Blastochloris tepida: one gene and its partner. The protein of the gene in region 2 interacts with the protein of the main gene of each other region in a pairwise test. Links are inferred from orthologs where the notes say so. Each region holds a gene or a part of one and is shown on either strand. Other genes may lie near its edges.

The links. The genes of interacting proteins can lie anywhere in the genome.
Region 1: the proteins of def (region 2) and BLTE_RS16920 interact in binary tests that used the Escherichia coli proteins (3 or more experiments, as listed by UniProt). The link is inferred for Blastochloris tepida from one-to-one orthologs.

The regions. Positions count from the first base shown.
Region 1 is NZ_AP018907.1:3,730,213-3,737,292, reverse strand. What follows is about bases 1,743-4,546. They hold BLTE_RS16920 (aspartate-semialdehyde dehydrogenase), read left to right. Parts: upstream 1,743-2,529; coding sequence 2,530-3,564; downstream 3,565-4,546. Other genes in these bases: BLTE_RS16910 (YeeE/YedE thiosulfate transporter family protein), read right to left, coding at 4,293-4,546; BLTE_RS16915 (YeeE/YedE thiosulfate transporter family protein), read right to left, coding at 3,737-4,282; BLTE_RS16925 (hypothetical protein), read left to right, coding at 2,182-2,397; BLTE_RS16930 (hypothetical protein), read right to left, coding at 1,743-1,999. Outside these bases: BLTE_RS16940 (lytic murein transglycosylase), read left to right, coding at 1-181; leuB (3-isopropylmalate dehydrogenase), read left to right, coding at 476-1,588; more of BLTE_RS16930, read right to left, coding at 1,697-1,742; more of BLTE_RS16910, read right to left, coding at 4,547-4,841; BLTE_RS16905 (carbonic anhydrase), read right to left, coding at 5,032-5,730; dual-specificity RNA methyltransferase RlmN, read left to right, coding at 5,911-7,080.
Region 2 is NZ_AP018907.1:3,890,543-3,897,751, reverse strand. Bases 1,309-4,241 are described here. They hold def (peptide deformylase), read right to left. Parts: upstream 3,067-4,241; coding sequence 2,551-3,066; downstream 1,309-2,550. Other genes in these bases: BLTE_RS17670 (AmpG family muropeptide MFS transporter), read left to right, coding at 3,681-4,241; BLTE_RS17680 (MerR family transcriptional regulator), read left to right, coding at 1,987-2,445; BLTE_RS17685 (SEL1-like repeat protein), read right to left, coding at 1,309-1,522. Also shown: more of BLTE_RS17685, read right to left, coding at 1-1,308; more of BLTE_RS17670, read left to right, coding at 4,242-5,030; recombination mediator RecR, read right to left, coding at 5,044-5,646; BLTE_RS17660 (YbaB/EbfC family nucleoid-associated protein), read right to left, coding at 5,981-6,298; BLTE_RS17655 (DNA polymerase III subunit gamma/tau), read right to left, coding at 6,356-7,209. UniProt on the Escherichia coli protein: Removes the formyl group from the N-terminal Met of newly synthesized proteins. Requires at least a dipeptide for an efficient rate of reaction. N-terminal L-methionine is a prerequisite for activity but the enzyme has broad specificity at other positions.

The DNA of each region.
Region 1 (7,080 bases), 160 kb from region 2 along the record:
CGGCCGGCGCGAGCTGCAGACGCTGCTGATGCGGGCGGGCTTCGATATCGGCGGCGTCGCCGACGGCGTCATCGGCCGTCAGACGGTGGCCGCCATCCGCACCGTGCAGCAGAAGAACGGCCTGCCGGTCACCGGCCGCGCCACCGCCGACGTGCTGGAGGCGCTCCGCCGCGGGCGCTGAGCATGATGCGCAAAAGTGGGAACCGGTTTTGCGATAACATCATGCTCCAACAAAATCTTAATGGCCGCCGCAGCGCTGGGTGACGTGCAGCCCGCGCTGATACTTGCGGCCCGCCCCGCGAGCTTCTAGAGGAATCGTCTCATTCTCGTCGTCCCGGCCGAGGCGGAGCCGAGAGCCGGGACCGCATGCAGACAAATGACCTGCTGACGATCCCGGCTCTCCGCTCGGACCAGATGTCCTCGCTGCGGCCGGGATGACGCCAACACACCCGCTGACAGCCCTGCGAGATGCGCCATGCCTTCGTTCAAGCTCCTGCTTCTGCCCGGCGACGGGATCGGCCCCGAGGTGATGGCGGAGGTGAAACGCCTGCTCGCCTGGTTCGAAAAGCGCGGCATCGCCGCCTTCGACTATGACGAGCGGCTGGTCGGCGGCTCCTCCTATGACGCCGACGGCGTCGCCATCACCGATTCGACCATGGATCTGGCCCATGCCGCCGATGCCGTGCTGTTCGGCGCGGTCGGTGGGCCGAAATGGGACGGCGTGCCCTATGAGGTGCGCCCCGAGGCGGGCCTGCTGCGCCTGCGCAAGGATCTCGGCCTGTTCGCCAATTTGCGCCCGGCGATCTGCTATCCGGCCTTGGCCGAGTCCTCCTCGCTCAAGCGCGATCTGGTCGAGGGCCTCGACATCATGATCGTGCGCGAGCTCACCGGCGGCGTCTATTTCGGCGAGCCCAAGACCATCACCGACCTCGGCAACGGTCAGAAGCGCGCCATCGATTCCCAGGTCTATGACACCTACGAGATCGAGCGCATCGCCCGCGTCGCCTTCGACCTCGCCCGCAAGCGCCGCAACAAGGTGACCTCGACCGAGAAGCGCAACGTCATGAAGTCGGGCGTGCTGTGGAACGAGGTGGTCACCGCCGTCCACAAGCGCGAATATCCCGACGTGGAGCTGGAGCACCAGCTGGCGGACGCCTGCGGCATGCAGCTGGTGCGCCGGCCCAAGCAGTTCGACGTCATCGTCTGCGACAATCTGTTCGGCGACATGCTGTCCGACATCGCGGCGATGCTGACCGGCTCGCTCGGCATGCTGCCGTCCGCCTCGCTCGGCGAGGCCAATCCGGCGACCGGCAAGCGCAAGGCGATGTACGAGCCGGTGCATGGCTCGGCGCCCGATATCGCCGGCAAGGGGCTCGCCAATCCGCTCGCCATGATCGGCTCGTTCGGCATGGCGCTGCGCTATTCGTTCAATCTCAGCGACGCTGCCGACCTGCTCGATCAGGCCACCGCCAATGTGCTGGCCAAGGGCCTGCGCACCGGCGACATCGCCGCGCCCGGTCAGGCGACGGTCGGCACCACGGCGATGGGCGATGCGATTCTCGCCGAACTCGACGCGCTGGCGGGCTGAGCGTCATCAACCACCCCGAAAAACAGAACGGCCGGGCACCTGCCCGGCCGTTTCGTTTCGAAGTCCAAGTCCAAATCCAAGTCGAAGTCGACGTCCAACGCCGTCCGGTCAGAACTGCAGCGGCCGGATGCCGCCCAGCTCGAACGGCTGCGGCAGGTTGAACTGGCCGCCATCGCCGCCGGGGCCGGTATTCCACGACATCGGCACGCCCGGGCGGAAGCGCAGGTCGGTCGCATAGTCGGCCGCCGTGCGCGCCGGAACAGCCGTGCCCGGATAGAGGTAGGACTGATCCTTCGTCACGGTGATCCGCGACGGACCCCGCCGGCTCTGGGCGTCGGCCGCGCTCGGCAGAACGGTGGTCGCCGCGATGGCGAGCACGGCGGTGGAGGCAAGAAGACTGGCGAGCCGCATGGCACCCTCGATCCCGATTTGATCACACACTAATGGCCTTCGCATGCCGCCGCCAGGGCGGATTGCTCAAGACAACGCCGATCGGGCCCCACAGTTGCATCGGCGCAACGGCCTGCGGCGACCCGCCCGCGGAACCACGCAAACTCTATCGCGTTGCCAGTAAATACTTAGGGAACGCGTGCATGTATCAGCCCGGAAAATGGTTCGACGCGCTGTTTGCGGATCCGCCCGAGCGCGGACAGGTGATCTGGCTCGACCGGCGGGCGGCGCTGCGCAAGGCGCGCAGCCTGCGCGCGCCGCAGACGGCCCTTGCCGAGGAGCGCGGACTGCTGGTGCCGTTCGCCACCTTCGTGGCCCGGGCCCAGGCGAAGCGGCGGCTGCGCGGCCGGGCGGTGTGAGGCGGCGATCGCGCGCGTGCGTGTTGTCTCCGCGCCGCTTGTGCAATAGAAGCCGAGGCTCCCGGAGAAGGCCTGGACTCCCAGGTTGCCGCCGATTGGCCGCGGCCCGGGATGTTCGCCGGAGAGTCAAGGATGGGTTACTCGGTCGCAGTCGTCGGGGCCACAGGCAATGTGGGCCGCGAAATGCTGTCGATCCTCGCCGAGCGGGGCTTTCCCGCCGATGAGGTCATACCGCTCGCCTCGCGCCGCAGCCTGGGCGTGGAAGTCTCCTATGGCGACCGGACGCTGAAGGTCAAAGCGCTCGAGAACCACGATTTCACGACGAACGATCTGTGCCTGATGTCGGCGGGCGGCGCCGTGTCGAAGGAGTGGTCGCCGCGGATCGGCGCGCAGGGCTGCGTGGTGATCGACAATTCCTCGACCTGGCGCACAGACCCCGACGTGCCGCTGATCGTGCCGGAGGTGAATGCCGACGCGGTGGTGGGCTTCACCAAGAAGAAGATCATCGCCAACCCGAACTGCTCGACCGCGCAGCTCGTGGTGGCGCTGAAGCCGCTGCACGACGCCTTCACCATCAAGCGGGTGGTGGTGGCGACCTATCAGTCGGTGTCGGGCGCCGGCAAGGACGCGATGGACGAATTGTTCAGCCAGACCCGCGCGGTGTTCACCGCGCAGGAGATGGAGACCAAGAAGTTCCCCAAGCGCATCGCCTTCAACCTCATTCCGCAGATCGACGTCTTCATGGAGGACGGCTCGACCAAGGAAGAGTGGAAGATGGTGGCCGAGACCAAGAAGATCCTCGACCCCAAGATCAAGCTCACCGCCACCTGCGTGCGCGTGCCGGTGTTCGTGTCGCACTCGGAAGCCGTGAACGTCGAGTTCGAGAAGCCGGTGACGGCCGAGGAGGCGCGCGCTCTGCTCGCCAAGGCGCCGGGCTGCCTCGTCATCGATAAGCACGAGCCGGGCGGCTACATCACGCCGGTGGAGGCGACCGGCGAGGACGCCACCTACATCAGCCGCATCCGCGAGGACAGCACGGTCGACAACGGCCTGAACTTCTGGTGCGTGTCGGACAATCTGCGCAAGGGCGCGGCGCTCAACACCGTCCAGATCGCCGAGCTGCTGATCAACCGCCGGCTGATCGAGCCGAAGAAGAAGGCGGCATGAGGCTTCGTAGTAAAGCGTCGTAGGGCGCAATAGCGAATCGTATTGCGCCAAGCATGCGGCGGAAGACGCTGACGCTATTCCGCCCTGCTGAGCTTGATATTGACGACGCTTGATACGCGAAGGGGCGCCCTCGGGCGCCCCTTCGTCGTTCAGGCGGCAGTATAAACTGGCATCACAGCCGCCGCGACTCGACCACCGAGAACAGGGCGACCGCCAGCACCGCCAGCGCTGCGAAGAACACCAGCGCCGGCACGCCGGTGATGTCGGGCAGCGTCACCCGGCCGAGGTTCCACCACGCCAGCACCGTGTCCTTGAGCCAGGGATAGTTGAAGCCATAGAGCATGCCGCCGACCAGCATGCCCGCCGCACCGACCAAAGCGTGGACGCTGCCGGTGGCGATCGCCGCCACACCCGTGCCCGGGCAGTAGCCGTAGAGCACCATGCCCACCCCGAACAGCGCCGAGCCGAGAAGCACGCCGCCCATATTGGCGTCGCGCACCGCCATCTTGACGAGGCCGAGATCGACCAGCGCCAGCACGCCGACGCCGCCGACGATGATCGCCGTCAGCATCACCTTGAGGACGGTGAAGTCCTTGAAGCGGAACTGGTTGAGGATGGTGTCGTAGTGCGTCACCCGGCCGCGGTCGAGCAGCCAGCCGAAGGCGAAGCCGAACGCCACGGCGAGAACCAGGGCGGCAGTACCGGTCATCGGGAACATCGGCGCCTCCTCAACGCGGCTGGCGGAACAGGATGAAGGCGGTGAGAAGGCCGGTGGCGAACATCACCGCCAGGAACACCCAGCCGACCACAGCGAGCTGCAGGCCCTGCGAGATGCCGTTGCCGGACGTGCAGCCATTGGCGAGACGGGCACCGTACATGGCGATGACGCCGCCGATGAAGGCGACGGCGTAGCGCTTGAGCGGCGAGGGGCCGAACCGCTCGGCCCACACCGCCGGCACCTGCTCGAGCCGCCAGGTGCGGGCGGCGAGCGAGGAGGCCAGCGCGCCGAGGAAGGTGCCGACCAGGAACAGGGTTCCATAATCGAGCCGCATCGGGTGGCGCGCCCAATAGGCGTTCTGCGCCACGGCCTCGGCGCCGACCAGCGGCACGGCGAGCCCGCCGGACAGCTGCGACACCGCGGTGGTGATGCCGATCGGCGCCGCGACGACGACGAACACCACCCAACTGAGGACGCCGATGCCGGCGCCCACCAGATAGGGGCTCCAGTCGATGCGGCCGTGGGCGGCGGTGGAAGGTGACAGGGAGCTGACGGTCATGGGGACACCGCGCGGTTGAATGGAACACATGTAAATATACGAATGTGTTCTAGGGCCGTGACGCCGGTCCGTCAATGCCGGCCGCCGCATCCGGTTTCCCCTCACATCGCCGCGCGATCCGCTTGCCCCGGCCGCCGGGGACTCGGGTCATACGGCATACGGTTTCCAGCCCTGCAGGCCGGAACCCGTCTCACGCGCCGTCGGCGTCCACCGCCTCGGCGCGGAAGGGATTGCGCTGCGCCACCGGCACGAAGCGGTCGGTGGCCGGGTCGAGCCGTTCGAGCAGCCCGGTGGCGATGGCGAAATAGGCGCCGTGCAGATTGAGCTGGCCGGCCTCCACCCGCTCGCGGACCCATGGGAACGTCATCAGATTGGCCAGCGACTGGCGGATGCCGGCATATTCCAGCCGCGCCACCGCCGCATCCGGCAGGTCCGCGGCCGGCACGATGCCGGCGGTGGCCGCCGCCGGCTCGAGCAGCGACATCCATTGGCCGATGAAGTCGCCGGCCCCGAGGTCGGTGCGCCGGCGGGCATAGGCCATCACGCCGCCGCAGCTGGCATGGCCCAGCACCACGACATCCTCGACCTTGAGCACCAGCACCGCATACTCGATGGCCGCCGAGGCCGCGTGGTGGCCGCCGGGCTCGTAGGGCGGCACCAGATTGGCGACGTTGCGGACGGTGAACAGCTCGCCCGGCATGGCGTCGAAGATCACGGTCGGCGAGACGCGGGAGTCGCAGCAGGCGATCACCATCATTTTGGGGGACTGGCCCTGTGCCAGCGTCTCGTAATGCTCGTGCTCCTCGGCGTAGCGGCGGTCGAGGAAGGATTGGTAGCCGGCGATCAGCCGGGCGGGAAAGGCGGTCTCAGGCTTGGTGTTCTCGCGCATGGGTCCGTCCGCTCAGGGCCGCAACGTCAGTTGCCGTCAACGTCATATGGGCGAAACGTCATATGGGCGAAAGGTTCTCGCGGCAACGCGCCCGTTGACGATACGTCCGCCGATTGCCGGCCTGTCATCGCACCGCAGGTGTGGTATGACCCGCCTCCCATGACCGCCCCCATGACAATGATCCCCCACACCGACCACCTCCCCGCCGAGGACCACATCCACGCGCCCGCGACCGCCCCGAAGGCGCTCGCCTCGGCGACGGGCAAGCCCTCGATCGCCGGGCTCGGCCGCGGCGGCCTCGCCAAGGCGCTGTTCGAGGTCGGCGTGCCCGAGCGCGAGCTGCGCATGCGGGTTCAGCAGCTCTGGGGCTGGATTTATGAGCGCGGCGTCACCGATTTCGACGCCATGACCAATGTCGGCAAGGGCCTGCGCTCCACGCTCGCCGAGCACTATTCGCTGGCGCGGCCCACCGTCGCCGCCGAGCAGGTGTCGGTCGACGGCACCCGCAAATGGCTGCTCCATCTGCCCTCGCAGGAGGACGGCGAGAAGCCGCACGCGGTCGAGGCGGTCTACATCCCCGAGGCCGACCGCGGCACGCTGTGCCTGTCCTCGCAGGTCGGCTGCACGATGACCTGCGCCTTCTGCCACACCGGCACGCAGCGGCTGGTGCGCAACCTCACCGAGGCCGAAATCGTCGGCCAGATGCTGGTGGCGCGCGACCGGCTGGGCGACTGGCCCGGCGCCACCCCGCCCGAGGACGGCATCGTGCCGACCGACGGCGGCCGCTTCGTCACCAATATCGTGATGATGGGCATGGGCGAGCCGCTGTTCAATTTCGAGGCGGTCAAGCGCGCCCTCCTCACCGTCGCCGACGGCGACGGGCTGTCGCTCGGCAAGCGCCGCATCACGCTGTCCACCTCCGGCGTGGTGCCGATGATCGGCCGCACCGGCGCCGAGATCGGCTGCATGCTGGCGATCTCGCTGCATGCGGTGCGCGACGACCTGCGCGACGTGCTGGTGCCGCTCAACCGCAAATATCCGATTCGTGAGCTGCTGCAGGCCTGCCGCGACTATCCCGGCCTGTCGAACGCGCGCCGCATCACCTTCGAATACGTGATGCTGAAGGGCGTGAACGACAGCCCGGCCGATGCCCGCGAACTCATCCGCCTGCTTAAAGGCATCCCGGCCAAGATCAATCTCATCCCATTCAACCCCTGGCCCGGCACGTCCTACGAATGCTCGGACTGGGGGACCATCGAGCGCTTCTCCGAGATCGTGTTCGACGCCGGCTATGCCAGCCCGGTGCGGGCGCCGCGCGGGCGCGACATCTTCGCCGCCTGCGGCCAGCTC
Region 2 (7,209 bases):
GGTCGCGCATCAGGTCGTTGACCGGCGTCATGCCGAGATTGCGCACCGCGTCGCGCGCCGCGTCGATGGCGCTGCAGCGCGATTCCTCGATCTGCGCGAACAGGTCGTTCAGGCCGCGCTCGATCGCGTCGAGCTGGCCGAGGCGGCTGTCCGACTGGTCGAGCCGCTCGACGATCTGCTCGAGACGCGAGTCGATCGAGCCGAGATCCGGACCGTCGGCGACCAGCGCCTGGAGGCGATCGAGCTTGTCGACCAAGAGCAGCATCGAGCGCTCGACGGCGATCGGCGCATTGCGGACGGTGTTCTCGAGCGCGACCTGCAGGCGGTCGAGCCGCTCGCGAATCTCCTCCAGCGCCTCGTCCTCGGCGCTGCCGGCCGAGGTCGCGGCCAGCGACTCCTCAAGCTTGTCGATCTTGCGGTCGAGCCCCTCCAGGGTCTCGAGTGCGGCGGCGGCATCCTCCAGCACGCTGCCGATGCGCTCGGCCTTGGCCGCAAGCTGCTGCAGCTCGCCGGTGAAGCCGTCGGCGGCGGTGAGGGCGGGAAACTGTTCGAGCGTGGCCCGCAGCTCGCTGATCTGGCCGGTGAGGCGGTCGATCGCCCCCGGCTCCAGTCGCGATTCGTCGAGGGCGTCGAAGCGCTGGTGCAGGCCCTTCAGCTCCTCGCCGAGCGCGGCGATGCCGGCCTCGGCCTGCATCTCGCGCACGCCCTCGCGCACCTCGATCAGCATGCGCGTCATGTCGTTGAGCTGGTCGATGTCGATCGCCGGCTGGGCGGTCGCCTCGACGTGCGCGTGCAGCGCCCGCACCGAGGCGTCGAGCGCCTCCAGCGAACGGCAGGGCGACAGATAGCTGACGCTGCGCGACAGTTCGGAGACGTCGCGGCGCAGCGATGCCACCTCATCATAATCGGAGCGGTAGCCGCGCAGGCCCGCCCGCTCGTCGAGCAGGCGCTGGCGGGCATTGATCTCGGCCACCGCCGAGTCGAGCAGCGGGCGCCGGCCCGGCCGCGCCTCGGCCGCGCTGTACAGACGCTCGTTCATGGCTTCGATATTGCCGGCAAGCTCGTTCAGCCGGCGGTGGAGATCGAGCTGCGGCGATTCCAGGCCGCTGCGCCGCTCCGAACCGGTGCGGCCGGCCGGCCGTCCCAGGCCGTCGCGCGGATGTGCGGCGCCGCGCGGCGGCGCGCCGGCGACCTCGCCAAGCAGAGCATTGAGTCGGCGCGACACCTCGCCGAGCGCGGCCGCAACCCCCTCGGCGCCGGGCGCGGGCGGTTCGGGCTCGCGGGCCGGCGGCTCGCGCCGGACATCCGGTCCTTCGGGGCGCTCGCTGGCGGCGGCGCGCCGCGGAGCGCTGCGCTCGCCCGGCTCGCCGCCCTCGGCCTGAAGCGCGCGCTCAAGCCAGCGCTCCAGGGAAACTCCTTCCCGCTCCGCCGCCGCCCGCGCGGCATCCAGCGCGTCGGCGGCAAGATCCGCGGCCGCGTCGGGAGCGGTGCTGCGTCGGTTCCACGATCCACTTTGCGTCATGGTCAAACCCGTCGGGCGTTTGCCGGCACCGCTGGATGGGCCGCCGGAGCCGGAATTGCCGGCGGCACGCGGGCGCTGTGCGTCCCCGCGCACTTTTTCCTGCCACGGTAAATGTACGGTTAACGCCGATGCAACTTCAGTGGCACCTTTGCGTTGAGGCAACGTGTGTCGTTTCGGCCTCAATCCCCCGTTGACGGACGGTGCGGCGGCGCAGTCTCTTCAACACGGGGGAATTTTGAATTAGTCTAATTAATCATTCCGCTCGGATAGGGGGTCTGCTCTTTCCTGTTGCATGTGAGACGAGGAAATTGCGTATGTGCGGAACGAGACACTTTTGGAGGTAATTTCCTACAGAACGGTAGTTGCAGGGACTGCAGCCGTTGACGGCCCTTTCACAAGTGACCGTCTTTCCGAAGGTCCACGGGCGGAACGGATTCGCACAATAAAGATAAACAAGAGTTGGGATGATGATGAAAGAGCACGAAATCGCCGCAAGCGGCGTCGAGGCACGCACAGGGTACAGCGAAACCAAGATCGCGAATCGATCCGATTATTTCACGATTGGCGACCTCGCTCGGGAGTTCGGCGTAACCTTAAGGGCGCTGCGTTTTTACGAAGACAAGGGCCTGCTCAGCCCGAAGCGGGAAGGCCTGACCCGCCTCTACAGCGGCACCGACCGCAACCGGCTGGTCCTCATTCTCAAGGGCAAGCGCTACGGATTCACGCTGTCCGAGATCAAGGCGATGATCGCCCTGCACGAGGGCCGCGACGATGCCGCCAATCTGGCGTTGTCGCAGGAGACGATCCTGCAGCAGATCGCCGTGCTCGAGAAGCAGCGCCAGGAGATCGACGAGGCGATTGCGGAGCTGCGCAGCAGCCTGCCGCTCTGCAGCAGCGCCGGCCGTCTCACCCCGGCGGACTGACGCGGCATCCGGCCCCGAGGGCCGGCCTCCCGCTGCACGCGACCGGCGCGCCGGGCTCATCACCCGGCGGCGCGGTGCGACCGACTGATCATTCGGTGGCTCTGATCACTCTGCGGCGCGGCGCGCCTGTTTGGTGAACTTCTTCATCACCCGCTCGCGCTTGAGGCGCGAGATGTAGTCGATGAACAGGCCGCCATTGAGGTGGTCGATCTCGTGCTGGATGCAGGTGGAGAGGATGCCGGAAAACTCCTGCTCCTGCGGCGCGCCGGTGCGGTCGAGGAAACGCACCCGCACCCGGTCCGGCCGCTCGACCGTCTCATAATAGTCCGGGATCGACAGGCAGCCCTCCTCGTGGCAGCGCTTCTCCTCCGAGGACCACACCACCTCCGGATTGATCAGCACCAGCGGCCGCTTCTCCTCGCCCTTGCGGGCGGGATCGATGGTGACGATGCGGCGCGGCTCGCCGACCTGGATCGCCGCCAGCCCGATGCCGGGCGCGTCGTACATGGTCTCGAACATGTCGTCGATGAGACGCCGCACGGTGTCGTCGACGGCCTCGACGGGCGCCGAGGTCAGCCTGAGCCGGGGATCGGGCAGAACAAGAATGTCGCGAATGGCCATACAGGCGAAATAGGCGATGGAACCCGGCGGGTCAACGAACGGGCCCAACGCTTTTGCCGCCGCCAGGCCCGGCCACCCGCATCGCGTGTAGGCATTAGACCGTAGCGGCGGCCTGATTCATGTCAATGTGCACTGCACTCGCGCATGGTCATATCCGCCCGCCTGGTTGACACGGCGACCGGCGGACGCTGCCGATTCAAGATCGCGTCTTGTCCGTCTGTCGTCGAGTTGCACCGTGGTCTTCCCGAGACTCAAAGGCCGGTACGCGCTTCGTCATCGGATGACGCCGTACCGGCCTCTCTTTTTGCCGAAACGTTCCCGTTCTGTTCGGAACAGCCCCGGCAGCTTCGCGCGGTATCATGGTGTCACCGCGCCGCTCCGGCAGCGTCCCGCCGGCCGGGGCGAACCGCCGCCGCATCGTGCACTGCCGCAAAGCCTTTGGTTGCATCCGCGACCATTCCGTCTCCCGCCGGCCCAGGCGCGATGCCCCGCGCGCTGCCGGCGCCCCGAGCGCGGACGCCGCTGCCGAAACGGATTTGCGCGAGCCGCGCGAATCGCCAGACTGCCGGCTCCCGTCACCCGCCGCGCCCTGCGGCGCACCAGCGATCCGCCGCATGACCGCCACCCCGTCCCACGCCGACTGGATGGACACGCTCGCCGTCTATCTGCGGCCGCGCGTGCTCATCGTGCTGTTTCTCGGCTTCGCCTCCGGCCTGCCGCTGGCGCTGTCCGGCTCGACGCTGCTGGTGTGGATGCGCGAGGCCAATGTCGATCTCGGCACCATCGGCCTGTTCGCGTTGGTCGGCACGCCCTACACGGTCAAGTTCCTGTGGGCGCCGGTGGTGGACGCGCTGAACGTGCCGGTGCTGTCGCGCCTGCTCGGCCGGCGGCGCGGCTGGCTGATCTTTTCCCAGATCCTGCTGATCGGCGCCATCGTGCTGCTCGCCACCCGCGATCCCGCCGTCTCGCCCTGGGCGGTGGCGTTCGGCGCGCTCCTGGTCGCCGCCGCCTCGGCCACCCAGGACATCGTCATCGACGCCTTCCGTGTCGAGAGCCTCGACGAGCGCGAGCAGGCCGCCGGCATGGCGAGCTATGTCGCCGCCTACCGGCTCGGCATGCTCGCCTCGACCGCCGGCGCCCTGTTCCTGGTCACCGGCTTCGAGCGTTACGGCTTCGACCGGGCCGGCGCCTGGACCGCCGGCTATCTCGCCATGGCGGCGCTGATGGCGGCGGGCCTCGTCACCACGCTTCTCGCCACCGAGCCCGATCGCTCGGCCGAGGCCATCCGCCAGCAGGCCGGCGACGGCGCGCTGGTGCGGGTGGCCAAGGCCGCGGCCGGCGCCTTCTCCGAGTTCCTGACCCGCGATCTGGCGGTCGCCGTGCTGGCCTTCGTGGTGCTGTTCAAGTTCTGCGATGCCTTCGCCGGCACCATGACCGCGCCCTTCGTCATCGACCTCGGCTTCACGCGCGACGAATACGCCGCCATCGTCAAGGGCGTCGGGCTGGCGGCGACCCTCATCGGCGGCTTTGCCGGCGGCTTCATCGCCCGCGCGCTGCCGCTCGCCACCGCGCTGTGGGTCGGCGCGCTGCTGCAGATGGTCTCGAATCTGGTGTTCGTGGGGCTCGCCTTCGCCGGCACCAATCTGTGGGCGCTGTCCGCGGCGATCATCGCCGAGAATTTCGCCGGCGCCATCGGCACGGTGATCTTCGTCGCCTATCTGTCGGCGCTGTGCTGGAGCCCGGCCCACACCGCAACCCAGTACGCGCTCCTGACCGCGCTCGCCGCGGTGGGGCGGACGTATCTCTCGGCCGGCGCCGGCTATGTGGCAGAGGCGACCGGCTGGCCGATGTTCTTCGCGCTGTCGTCGCTCGCCGCGGTGCCCGGTCTCGTGCTGCTGGCCGTCCTGCAGGTGCGCGGCCATTTCGCCGGACTCGATCAGGCCGACCGGGCCAAGGCAAAGTAGGAAGGCGCAGGCCTCACGCCGGCGTGCGGGCGCGCAGCGCCTGGGCCAGCGTGCCCTCGTCGAGATAATCGAGCTCGCCGCCGACCGGTACGCCATGGGCGAGGCGCGAGACCTTGACGCCGGTGGGGCGCAGCAGGTCGGTGACGTAATGGGCGGTGGTCTGGCCGTCGACGGTGGCGTCGAGCGCCAGAATCACCTCGCGCACATCGCTCCCCGTCACCCGCCCGACGAGACCGGCGAGATTGAGGTCGTCCGGCCCGACGCCGTCGAGCGGCGAAAGCGTGCCGCCCAGCACATGGTAGCGCGCCTGGATCACCGAGGCCCGCTCCAGCGCCCACAGGTCGGCGACGTCCTCGACCACCACCAGCAGGCTCGGATCGCGCCGCGGGTCGGCGCAGACGCTGCAGGGATTGACCGAGTCGATATTGCCGCAGATGCGGCAGACCGAGACCTTGGCCAGCGCGTCATCGAGCGCGGTGGCGAGCGGCGCCATCAGCTGCTCGCGCTTCTTGATCAGATGCAGCACGGCGCGTCGCGCCGAGCGCGGCCCGAGCCCCGGCAGGCGGGCCAGGAGCTGGACCAGACGTTCGATCTCGGGACCGGCGGCAGCAGGCATCGGGGGATAATGTTCAAGGGTTTTGCGGCGCCAACGCGGAGCGGTCGTCAACCACAACAGACAGATGCTCTTGGCGAGAGCCTCTCCGGGATCCCGAATGGGTCGCCCGGAATCCACATCTTGCAGCCGCTGGAGAAGTCGGCGCGGAGACGCCACCGGTCGTTCCCGGCGACCGCCGTCAGGCGGTCGGGAAGGGAACCCAAGAACCACGCCGCAGAAAAACACAACGCTCGTCGCAAAGGCGGCCGCTCAGCCCCACCCGAGACATCATGGTCCTTGGGTCCCCTTCCCTCGCACCGCTTCGCGGTGCTCGCCGGGGACGACCGGTTGCTGTTCAGAACAGCTTCATGCCGGGAGGCAGCGGCAGGCCGCCGGCCAGCGCCGACACCTTCTCGGCCATCGCCGCCTCGCCCTTCTTGCGGGCATCGGCGATCGCGGCAATGACCAGATCCTCGACGACTTCCTTCTCCTCGGGCTTGAGCAGGCTGGGGTCGATCGACAGCGCCCGCAACTCGCCCTTGGCGGTGGTGCGGCAGGTCACCAGCCCGCCGCCGGACGATCCGTCGACCTCGATGGTGTCCATCTCGGCCTGCAGCGCCTCGAGCTTGGCCTGGAGTTGCTTGGCCTTGCCCATCATTCCCATGATATCCATGTCGTCCCCTCTTGCTGCTCGTTGATCTCGGGTCTTCGTCTCAGGCTCCGGCGTCCGTCAGAACGCGTCGTCCTCGTCGGGGTCGGCGAACGGGCCGTCGAGGCCCATGTCGTCGGGGTCCCTGCCGTCCGGTCCGTCGCCGGGGGCCGGCGGTTCGGGGGCCAACCGCCGCACCTCGACGATCTCCGCGCCGGGAAAGTGTTCCATCACCGCGCGCACCGCCGGGTGGGCGCTGATGTCGTGGCGCATCCGCGCATGCTCGGCCGCGCGCTTCTCGGCGAGCGTCTGGCCGCCGCCCTCGCGCGACAGCGTCACCACCCAGCGCCGCCCGGTCCACGTCCTCAGCTTCTCGCCCAGTTCGGCGATGATCGACGGCGAGGCGCCGGCCAGCGCGATCTCCAGCCGCCCGTCCTGGAAGGCGACCAGCCGCACCCCGGTCTCGAGCTGGGTCTTGAGCAGGATGTCGCGGCGGCTTGCCGCCAGCGCCACCAGCTCCTCGAACGTCTCGAGGCGTATCCCCGCCTCTGCCTGCGGCGAAGGCCGCGCCAGCGCGCTCGCCACCGGACCGCCGATCGAGCCGCCGACTGGGGCGACGAGCTGGGCGCGCGCCCCGCCATTGGGCCCCGCCGACAGGGATGGCGCAGCATTTCCATTGGCAAGCTCGGCGAGCCTGCGCAGCGCCTCGTCCGGCGTCGGCAGGTCGGCGGCATAGGCGATGCGCACCAGCACCATCTCGGCCGCCTGCACCGGCCGGGCCGCGGCGTTCACCTCGGCGATGCCCTTCGACAGCATCTGCCAGGCCCGCCCCAGCACCCGCATCGACAGCGCGCCGGCAAGCTCCCGGGCGGCCCGGCGCTCGGCCTCGACCAGCGCCGGATCGTCGGCCACCGCCGGCACGATCTTCACGCGGG